Regions from separate parts of the Agarivorans sp. genome, predicted to be linked through region 1. Evidence: predicted binding sites of a transcription regulator. Region 1 holds the regulator's gene; the other holds the start of a gene.
The links. Region 1 encodes NrdR, which represses ribonucleotide reductase genes. Its sites were predicted from a motif close to AAACACNANATNTNGTGTTT; they were not measured.
Positions count from the first base shown of each region.

Region 2: nrdD (anaerobic ribonucleoside-triphosphate reductase) is a predicted target of NrdR. The motif match lies at 2,541-2,560, and genes of this name have one in related genera.

Region 1 covers NZ_JBNKPP010000129.1:6,103-10,959, reverse strand. The annotation lists gene glyA (serine hydroxymethyltransferase) at 1-998, shown strand, start outside; gene nrdR (transcriptional regulator NrdR) at 1,800-2,252, shown strand; gene ribD (bifunctional diaminohydroxyphosphoribosylaminopyrimidine deaminase/5-amino-6-(5-phosphoribosylamino)uracil reductase RibD) at 2,249-3,367, shown strand; gene ACQY6Q_RS07600 (riboflavin synthase) at 3,382-4,035, shown strand; gene ribBA (bifunctional 3,4-dihydroxy-2-butanone-4-phosphate synthase/GTP cyclohydrolase II) at 4,092-4,857, shown strand, end outside.
Region 2 covers NZ_JBNKPP010000259.1:25,700-30,556, forward strand. The annotation lists gene nrdG (anaerobic ribonucleoside-triphosphate reductase-activating protein) at 1-284, opposite strand, end outside; gene nrdD (anaerobic ribonucleoside-triphosphate reductase) at 284-2,404, opposite strand; gene rsxA (electron transport complex subunit RsxA) at 2,750-3,328, shown strand; gene rsxB (electron transport complex subunit RsxB) at 3,330-3,899, shown strand; partial or broken gene rsxC (electron transport complex subunit RsxC) at 3,899-4,857, shown strand, end outside.

The sequences.
Region 1 (4,857 bases):
TTGGTGCAGATTACGCCAATGTGCAACCTCACGCTGGTTCTCAAGCCAACTCTGCCGTGTTTATGGCACTACTAAATGCAGGTGATACCGTATTAGGTATGAGCCTAGCTCATGGTGGTCACTTGACTCACGGTGCAAGCGTTAGCTTTTCTGGAAAAATTTATAACGCGGTTCAATACGGTATTAACCCTGAAACCGGCGAAATTGACTATGCCGAAGTTGAGCGTTTAGCTAAAGAGCATAAGCCCAAAATGATTATTGCTGGTTTCTCTGCCTATTCTGGCATTGTTGATTGGCAGCGTTTCCGTGATATCGCGGATCAAGTGGGTGCTTACTTGTTTGTTGATATGGCACACATTGCTGGCTTAGTAGCAGCCGGTTTATATCCAAACCCTGTGCCTATTGCCGATGTGGTGACGACCACTACGCATAAAACTTTGGCTGGGCCACGTGGTGGTTTGATCCTAGCGCGTGCTAATGAAGAGATTGAGAAGAAACTTAACTCTGCAGTATTCCCAGGTGGCCAAGGTGGTCCTTTAATGCATGTCATTGCTGCTAAAGCGGTGGCCTTTAAAGAGGCAATGGAGCCTGAATTTAAGCAATACCAACAAAATGTGTTGGATAACGCCAAAGCGATGGTAGAAGTACTACAGCAACGTGGCTACAAAATTGTTTCAAATGGCACACAAAACCACTTGTTCTTGGTCGATTTAATCGACAAAGACATTACCGGTAAAGATGCAGATGCAGCTTTAGGGCGTGCCAATATCACGGTAAACAAGAACTCGGTTCCCAATGATCCTCGCTCACCATTTGTGACCAGCGGTTTGCGCATTGGTACTCCTGCTATCACTCGTCGCGGCTTAGATGTGGCGGCCTCTAAAGAGCTAGCCGGTTGGATTTGTGACGTATTGGACAATTTACAGGACGAAGCGGTTATTGAACGCGTTAAAGGCCAAGTATTGGCACTTTGTAAGCGTTTCCCTGTTTACGGATAAGTATTAGTAGTTAGCCTAGGGACTAGGCGCTAATAGTTAAGAAAGGAGGCTTAGGCCTCCTTTTTGTGTTTTTGTAGGATAATTTTGCTGTGGATCAAAGTCGCAGACCAATGAGAGAATAAACTGGTTGTTGACTCCTGTGTCAGTAGTTGGTATTGAATTTGCACTAAGTTAACAAACTGATTAATGAGTCAAATTATCGGCGATGCTGGCAATTTGCATGAATAAAGAGAGAACAGAAATGGATATGAATCCCATCACCAATGCGAAACGACAATTGATTCTACAGTTTGTTATTTGGGGAGGCTTTATTGCTCTAGTCTTACTGTAGTTTCGTTTAAGTTTGTCGTGCTTCCTGGCAATGGACTTGCCAAGGCAATGGCTTAGCTGGCTTAGTTGCATCGGCTTTACGGGCCGTTTGAGTCATATTTTACTGTAACTTTAGCCTGTTAGCCGCAGCCATAAATCTCCGGCTCGTTGATCATCTAATATTTGGCTTTAGTTGCTAGCTTTGCTTCTTCATAAACAGTAGGGCTTTTTACTTTAATAGATGTTGTTAATAGGTTCTTTGGGTTTTGTGGCTAGCTAGTAAAAACAATCATTCCTAAGTAATCATTTTACCTTTTATTTAAACCTTTCCTCCTCAATTGCTTAGTTTGTTTAGTCATAGCGGCTTGCTTTAGTTAAGGCTATCAGCGGTGCAGGGAAATATTGACTTGGGTTGAATTATTCAAGGCTTCAGCCTGTACCTAAAGCGGCTTAGCGGCTAAAATCGCCGCATATTCGTTACAGGAATTAACTATGTATTGCCCATTTTGCTCTGCTCATGAAACTAAAGTTATTGATTCTCGGTTAGTTGCCGATGGGCATCAGGTACGACGACGACGCGAATGTTTGGAATGTCATGAGCGTTTTACCTCGTTTGAAATTGCCGAACTGGTCATGCCTAGGGTTATCAAGGGTAATGGGGTGAGAGAGCCCTTTGACGAAGATAAGTTGCGCGCTGGAATGATGCGGGCTTTGGAAAAACGCCCGGTGAGTGTTGATCAAGTCGAACAAGCAGTGAACAAGATTAAATCACAATTACGTGCCACCGGTGAGCGTGAAGTGGAAACCAAGTTCATTGGTAATCTCGTAATGGAAGCCTTAATTAATTTGGATAAGGTGGCCTATGTGCGTTTTGCCTCGGTTTACCATTCTTTCGAAGATATTAAAGAGTTCAGTGAAGAAATCGCCAAGTTGGAAAAGAAGTGAGTTTTAGTATTGATGACTGCCGTTATATGGCTCGTGCCATCGGCTTGGCTAAACGGGGGCGCTATACCACCGCTCCCAATCCCAATGTGGGTTGTGTATTAGTCAAAAACGGCGAAGTCATTGGTGAAGGTTATCACCGTAAAGCCGGTGAAGGCCATGCTGAAGTCAACGCTGCCGCAGCGGCAAAGGCGCGCGGTTATAGCCTGCAAGGCGCAAGTTGTTATGTTACTTTAGAGCCCTGTAGTCATGTTGGTCGAACGCCGGCTTGTGCCGACATGCTAGTGGAGCAGGGAGTGGCTGAAGTGGTGGTCGCCATGGTCGACCCCAACCCTCAGGTCGCAGGCAGAGGGATCGCTCGTTTACAGCAAGCGGGCATAGTGGTGCGCAGCGGTTTAATGGAGCAAGCAGCGCGTGAGCTTAACCCCGGCTTTTTAAGCCGAATTGAGCGTAAGCGACCCTTTATTCGGCTTAAGCTGGCGGGCTCTATCGATGCTAAAACGGCTTTAGCTAACGGCGAGAGTAAGTGGATTAGCTCGGCCTATTCACGTAGTGATGTGCAACGTGAGCGGGCGGCTAGCCATGCAATTATATCCACTGCTGCAACGGTGATTCGCGATAACGCCAGCCTAAATGTGCGCCATGGCGAATTAGGCAGCCTAGCGGAACAACTGACGCAAGCTGAGCTACGCCAGCCTATTCGTATTGTACTGGACCGCCAGCAACGCTTATCTAAGGCATCAACACAATTAAATATTTTTAAACAGCCGCAGAATTTATGGGTAGCTAGCACTCAGCATCAAAACGGCTTACCAGCGGCTAAACAATTGTTAGTTTCTTCAGACGATGCCGACTTAAGCGCATTGATGCGGCAATTGGCTGAAGCGGAAATAAATGATTTATGGGTTGAAGCGGGAGCCAAATTTGCCGCCGCTTTGATTGAACAAAACTTGGTAGACCAATTGATTTGTTATCAAGCGGGCTTACTAATGGGAGCCGATGCGCACAGTTTGGTTGGCTTAGGCGGTTATACACAAATGTCTCAGCTAAATTCTTGGCGCTGTCTTGAAACGCGGCGTATTGGCCCCGACATAAAGACTATCTGGATCCCTCAATAATCGAGCACAGCAAGATGTTTACAGGAATAGTAGAAGCCCTCGGCACGATTAAAAGTGTTGATAAACGCAGTGGCGATGTTCGCTTGAAAATCGCTTGCCCCACACTGGATATGTCTGATGTGCATTTAGGCGACAGTATTGCGGTCAGTGGTATTTGTTTAACCGTGGTTGAATTTGGCCAAGATTATTTTTGCGCCGATGTTTCCACCGAAACCTTGAGTTTAACTTCGCTGGCTAAGTGTAAGCAGGGGGACTGGGTTAATCTTGAAAAAGCCATGTTAGCGACCAGTCGCTTTGGTGGACACATTGTCAGTGGTCATGTTGACGGCCTTGCCGAAGTCAACAGTATTAGCCCCAGCGCACGTGCCGTTAATATATGGCTAACAGTACCAAATGAATTAGCTCGTTACATCGCTCACAAGGGCTCGGTTACGGTAGATGGCATTAGCTTAACGGTGAATCAGGTAGAGCAGCAACAGCTGCGCTTAACTATTATTCCGCATACCGCGGAACAAACTACCATTGCCAGTTGGGTGGTGGGGCAAAAAATCAATCTAGAAGTGGATGTTATTGCCCGCTATGTCGAACGGCTGGTCGGTTACGCGGAACAAGCTCAACCCTCTAAAATTAACAGCGCATTCCTAGCTCAGCATGGCTTTATTAAGTAGCTGGCTTAAAATGTTGGAACAACAGTAAATATGCCTCAAAGGTAAGTAAGGTTGCTCTGTCATTAAGCAGTATCGAAGAAATTATTGAAGATTTACGTCATGGTAAAATGGTGGTTCTCATGGATGATGAAGATCGTGAGAATGAAGGCGATTTGATTATGGCGGCCGACATGGTAACGCCAGAGGCGATTAATTTTATGGCGACCTATGGGCGCGGTTTAATTTGTTTGCCTATGACCAAACAGCGCTGTCAGCAGTTGAAATTACCATTAATGGTAGACGTTAATACCGAACAGTTTTCCACCAATTTTACCGTGTCTATTGAGGCGGCGCAGGGCGTTACAACTGGTATTTCTGCAGCCGACCGCGCTCGAACTGTGCAGGCTGCGGTAGCGCGCGATGCCAAACCCAGTGATATTGTGATGCCAGGGCATATTTTCCCGTTGATGGCACAAGAAGGTGGCGTATTAACCCGTGCAGGCCATACCGAAGCGGGGACAGATTTAGCCCGTTTAGCAGGCCGCGAACCGGCCGCCGTTATTGTTGAAATATTAAATCAAGATGGCACCATGGCGCGTCGCCCCGATTTGGAAAAGTTTTGTGAAGCACATGGCTTGAAGATGGGCACTATCGCTGACTTGATTGAGTACCGTAACAATAACGAAACCACCATCGAGCGGGTTTCTGAATGTCATATGCCTAGCCGTTACGGTGATTTTAAGTTAATTACCTACCGCGATACCATTGACCAAAAAGTACATTTTGTGATGCAGGCGGGACAAGTTGATCCTAATCAAGCAACCTTGGTCCGGGTGCATTTGC
Region 2 (4,857 bases), on a different contig from region 1:
TCTTCCCGAACCCGCCGCACCAAGGCTTCGATGCTATCGAGGTTCTTTGGATGTAAAGGATCGCCGCCACTTAAACTCAAGCCGCGGCGTTTAATGCGGCTATCGTTTAAATCGTCGATGATCTTCTGTTCCAATTCGGGGCTAAAGTAGTGCCCCGCATCACAGGACCAAGATTTTTGGTTATAGCAGCCTCGACAGTGATGCTCGCAACCAGCCACGAACAAGGTACAACGAGTACCTTGCCCGTTTACCACATCAATAGCGTGATAACTGAGGTAGTTCATTACAGATGTTTGACTCTGCGTTTAACTTCTTCTTGCTTGCCGTAGTTAAACGGACGCGCATCTGGGCTGCCTAAATAGCCACACACGCGACGCGTAACCGACACTTTGCTGGATTCTGAGTTGCCACATGATGGGCACTCAAAGCCTTTGCTGGTACAGTTAAATTCACCAGTAAAACCACATTCATAACACTCGTCAATTGGCGTATTGGTACCGTAATAAGGCACTCGGGTGTAGCTGTAATCCCAAACGTCTTCTAAGGCTTCAGTGTTGTGTTGTAGATTTGGATATTCACCGTAACAAATAAAGCCGCCACTGCTTACCGCTGGATAAGGTTGCTCGAAGTCGATTTTATCGAATGGATTTACCTTTTTCTCAACGTCTAGGTGGAAGCTGTTGGTGTAATAGCCCTTATCGGTCACCCCTTCAATCACACCAAATTTCTTGGCATCAAGGCGGCAGAAGCGGTCACATAAGTTTTCACTAGGCGTACTATACAAACTAAAGGCATACCCGCTTTCTTTCTCCCAGCGTAAAGTGGCTTGTTTCAACGCGGTAACAATACCAATAGCTTTTTGTTGTAGCTGTTTATTATCGTAAACATGCTGGGCATTACCGTATAGTGCATTCACCGTTTCATGTAAGCCAATGTAACCCAAAGAAATAGATGCTCGGCCATTTTCAAAAATACTAGACACGTCATCTTCGGCATTCAGTCTTACGCCACATGCGCCTTCCATATAAAGAATCGGAGCCACCTTAGCTTTAACCCCTTTAAGACGCGAAATACGGCTATCTAAGCCCAGTTTGGCCACACTCAAACGTTGATCGAGCAGTTCAAAGAAGCGCTGTTCGTCGCCTCTTGCTTCAATGGCGATGCGTGGCAGGTTAATACTCACCACGCCAAGGTTATTGCGCCCGTCATGGATTTCTTTACCCTCTTCTTGGTACTGACCAAGGAAGCTACGACAACCCATTGGCGTTTTAAATGAGCCTGTTACTTCAACCACTTTGTCATAGTTTAAAATATCTGGGTACATGCGCTTAGACGCACACTTCAAAGCCAACTGCTTGATATCGTAGCTGGGATCTTCTTGTTTGTGATTTAAGCCATCTTTAATGGCAAATACCAACTTAGGAAATACCGCTGTTTTGGCATTTTTTCCTAGGCCGGCGATACGGTTTTCTAAAATGGAGCGTTGAATTAGTCGCGAAGCCCAGCAAGAGCCTAAGCCAAAACCAAAAGTCACAAACGGGGTTTGTCCATTGGCTGTGTGTAAGGTATTCACCTCATACTCTAATGATTGGAAGGCGTCGTGGCATTCTTTTTCTGTTTGAGCCTTAGCATAAGCTTCGGCATCGGCGATGTTCCAACGTTCAGCAATCACTAAATGCTTGTCGTAACTCTTTTGCACATAAGGGGCTAGAATTTCGTCAATGCGGTTAATGGTGGTGCCGCCATAAATGTGGCTGGCAACCTGAGCAATAATTTGCGCGGTTACCGCTGTAGCAGTAGAAATAGACTTCGGCGTTTCAATTTCGGCATTGCCCATTTTAAAACCACCAGTCAACATGCCTTCTAAGTCAATCAACATGCAATTGAACATTGGAAAGAACGGCGCATAGTCTAAATCGTGGAAGTGGATCTCACCTGCGTCATGGGCTTGCACTACGTCACGAGGCAATAAATGGGTTTTGGCGTAATGTTTAGCCACAATACCGGCCAATAAATCACGCTGAGTTGGAATCACCTTGCTGTCTTTATTCGCATTTTCGTTGAGCAACGCTGCATTACTTTGCTCAACCAAACCACGAATTTCAGCATTCAATACGCTGCGCTTATCACGCGCCACATCACGATCATGACGATATTCGATGTATGCACGCGCCAGTGTTTTGTTATCACTTTCCATTAAGTGGTTTTCCACCGAGGCTTGGATATCATTAATATCCACTTCTGGGTGGTTAACAAATTGCTCTGTTACTTGCTGTGCAATGTGTAGCGCAACCAAGTTATCCTTAACCCCTAGGGCTTCAGCTGCTTTTAACACTGCATCGACAATCCGTTTAGCGTCGTAAGGTACACGGCTTCCGTCTCGTTTTATCACGACTGTTTTCACGATTTACGCTCCAATATTCTCTCACTGATTCATTAAAATACTTGCAAACCACGCCGCTCAAGGCTTTGCAGCCAATGCTAAGCAAAAAAGCACTGTGTTTGATGGTTAACCATATGTAGTGGTGGTAAATTCTAGTTCCCACTACATGTAGTAGTCGAGAGATTTAATTTTTAAAGTTATTACCAATGATCGAGATCAATCGAAGCGTAAAAAGTAAATTTGATCGCGCAAAAATGCTCCATAAATCACAGCAAAAAATTGCTTGCTTTTCCACATACAACTCACGGTTGTTATAGCGCCCACAAACGAGGATAATAGCGCTTTGTTTCGCTGCGTCTTAATTCAATGACTGAATATTTTTTGTTATTAATCAGTACCGTGTTGGTCAACAACTTTGTCTTGGTCAAATTTCTAGGCCTATGCCCTTTTATGGGGGTATCAAGCAAGGTTGAAACGGCTATCGGCATGGCTTTAGCCACTACTTTCGTGCTAACTCTAGCCTCGATGTGCTCCTATTTAGTAGAGCAATACATCTTGGTTCCGCTAGAAATCGAATACTTGCGTACCATGAGCTTTATTTTGGTGATTGCGGTAGTCGTGCAGTTCACTGAAATGTTTGTACAAAAAGCCAGCCCAGCGTTACATCGAGTGCTCGGTATTTACTTACCCCTAATCACTTCAAACTGTGCCGTGTTGGGGGTGGCCTTACTTAATGTTAACGAACAGCACGATCTTTTTCAGTCGATCATCTATGGTTTTGGCGCGGCGGCAGGTTTTTCGCTAGTTTTGATTTTGTTCTCGGCGATGCGAGAACGGCTAGTGGTTGCCGACATTCCTGTTCCTTTTAAAGGCGCTGCGATCGCAATGATCACCGCCGGTTTAATGTCTTTAGCCTTCGTTGGTTTCACCGGATTAATTAAGTAGTATATCAACTATGTTAGAAGCCTTAATTGCAATTACTTTACTCGCTTTAGTATTTGGTGGGATCTTGGGCTATGCCGCCATCAAATATAAAGTTGAAGGCAACCCCATTGCCGACCAAGTAGAGTCCTTACTGCCACAAACTCAATGTGGGCAATGTGGTCACCCCGGCTGCAGACCTTACGCAGAAGCCATTGCCAACGGCGAAGCGATTAACAAATGTCCTCCCGGTGGTGAAGAAACCGTCGCCAAAATTGCTGACTTACTTGGCGTGGAAGCGATTCCGCTAGATGAAGCAGCGGTAAAAGAAGATGACCGTAAAAAAGTCGCCTTTATCGTTGAAGAGGCTTGTATTGGTTGCACCAAATGCATTCAGGCTTGTCCAGTAGATGCCATCATGGGGGCCAACAAACACATGCATACGGTAATCAGTAAAGAATGTACTGGTTGTGAGCTTTGCGTAGCCCCCTGCCCAACCGATTGTATTGAAATGCGACCGGTACCTATTACTACCAAAAACTGGGATTGGAAATTGAACCAAATAAACGTTTCAATTATCGAGGCCGATAAATAATGCTGGCTTGGTTAGACAAAATTAGACAAGGCTTCACTTGGAGCTATCAAGGTGGCGTGCACCCAGCAACCCACAAGCAAAACATTAGCTGTGCCCAGCCCAAGCCACTGCCCTTACCGCGCCGCGTTTGTATTCCTGTGCAACAGCACATTGGCAGTGCCGGAAAACTCATTGTAGAGCCAGGACAACGGGTTAAAAAAGGTCAGGCCTTAACCCAATCGCAATTTTTTCAAGCGCCACCAGTACACGCTTCACTAGCGGGTACTATTGTGGCCATAGAACCCAGAATATCAGCGCATCCGTCTGCTCTACCCGAGCTCAGTGTGGTGATAGACGTAGACCAACAGCAGCAAGATTGCGACTACTTAACGCCGTTAACCGAACAAGAGCTCAGCCCCGAACTGATCTGCCAGCGCGTACATCAAGCAGGTATTACCGGCATGGGCGGAGCAGGCTTCCCCACAGCCTTAAAAATTACCCCAAATAAACCGCTGGATGTATTGATCATTAATGGCGCGGAATGTGAACCGTATATTACCGCCGATGACTGCTTAATGCGCAATTACGCCAATGAGCTGCTACGTGGCGTTTCCTTACTGCAAACAGCACTACAGCCAAAATTAACCATTATCGCGGTGGAAGATGATAAGCCCGAAGCCCTAAAAGCCCTGCGTGAAGCCAGCGACGAAGGGCTTATGATACGAAGTATTCCTACTAAATATCCCTCTGGTGGTGAGAAACAATTGATTCAAATTCTCACCGGCAAGGAAGTGGGTGCGAAGCAACTACCGATAGACATGGGGATTTTGGTGCATAACGTAGGCACCGCTTATGCAATACACCGCGCAGTCGATCATGGTGAGCCGTTAATTTCTCGCATTATTACCTTGGCTGGCGACCGGCTAAGGCAATCCGCCAACTACTGGATGAGTATTGGCACTAGCGTTGCCGACATCAT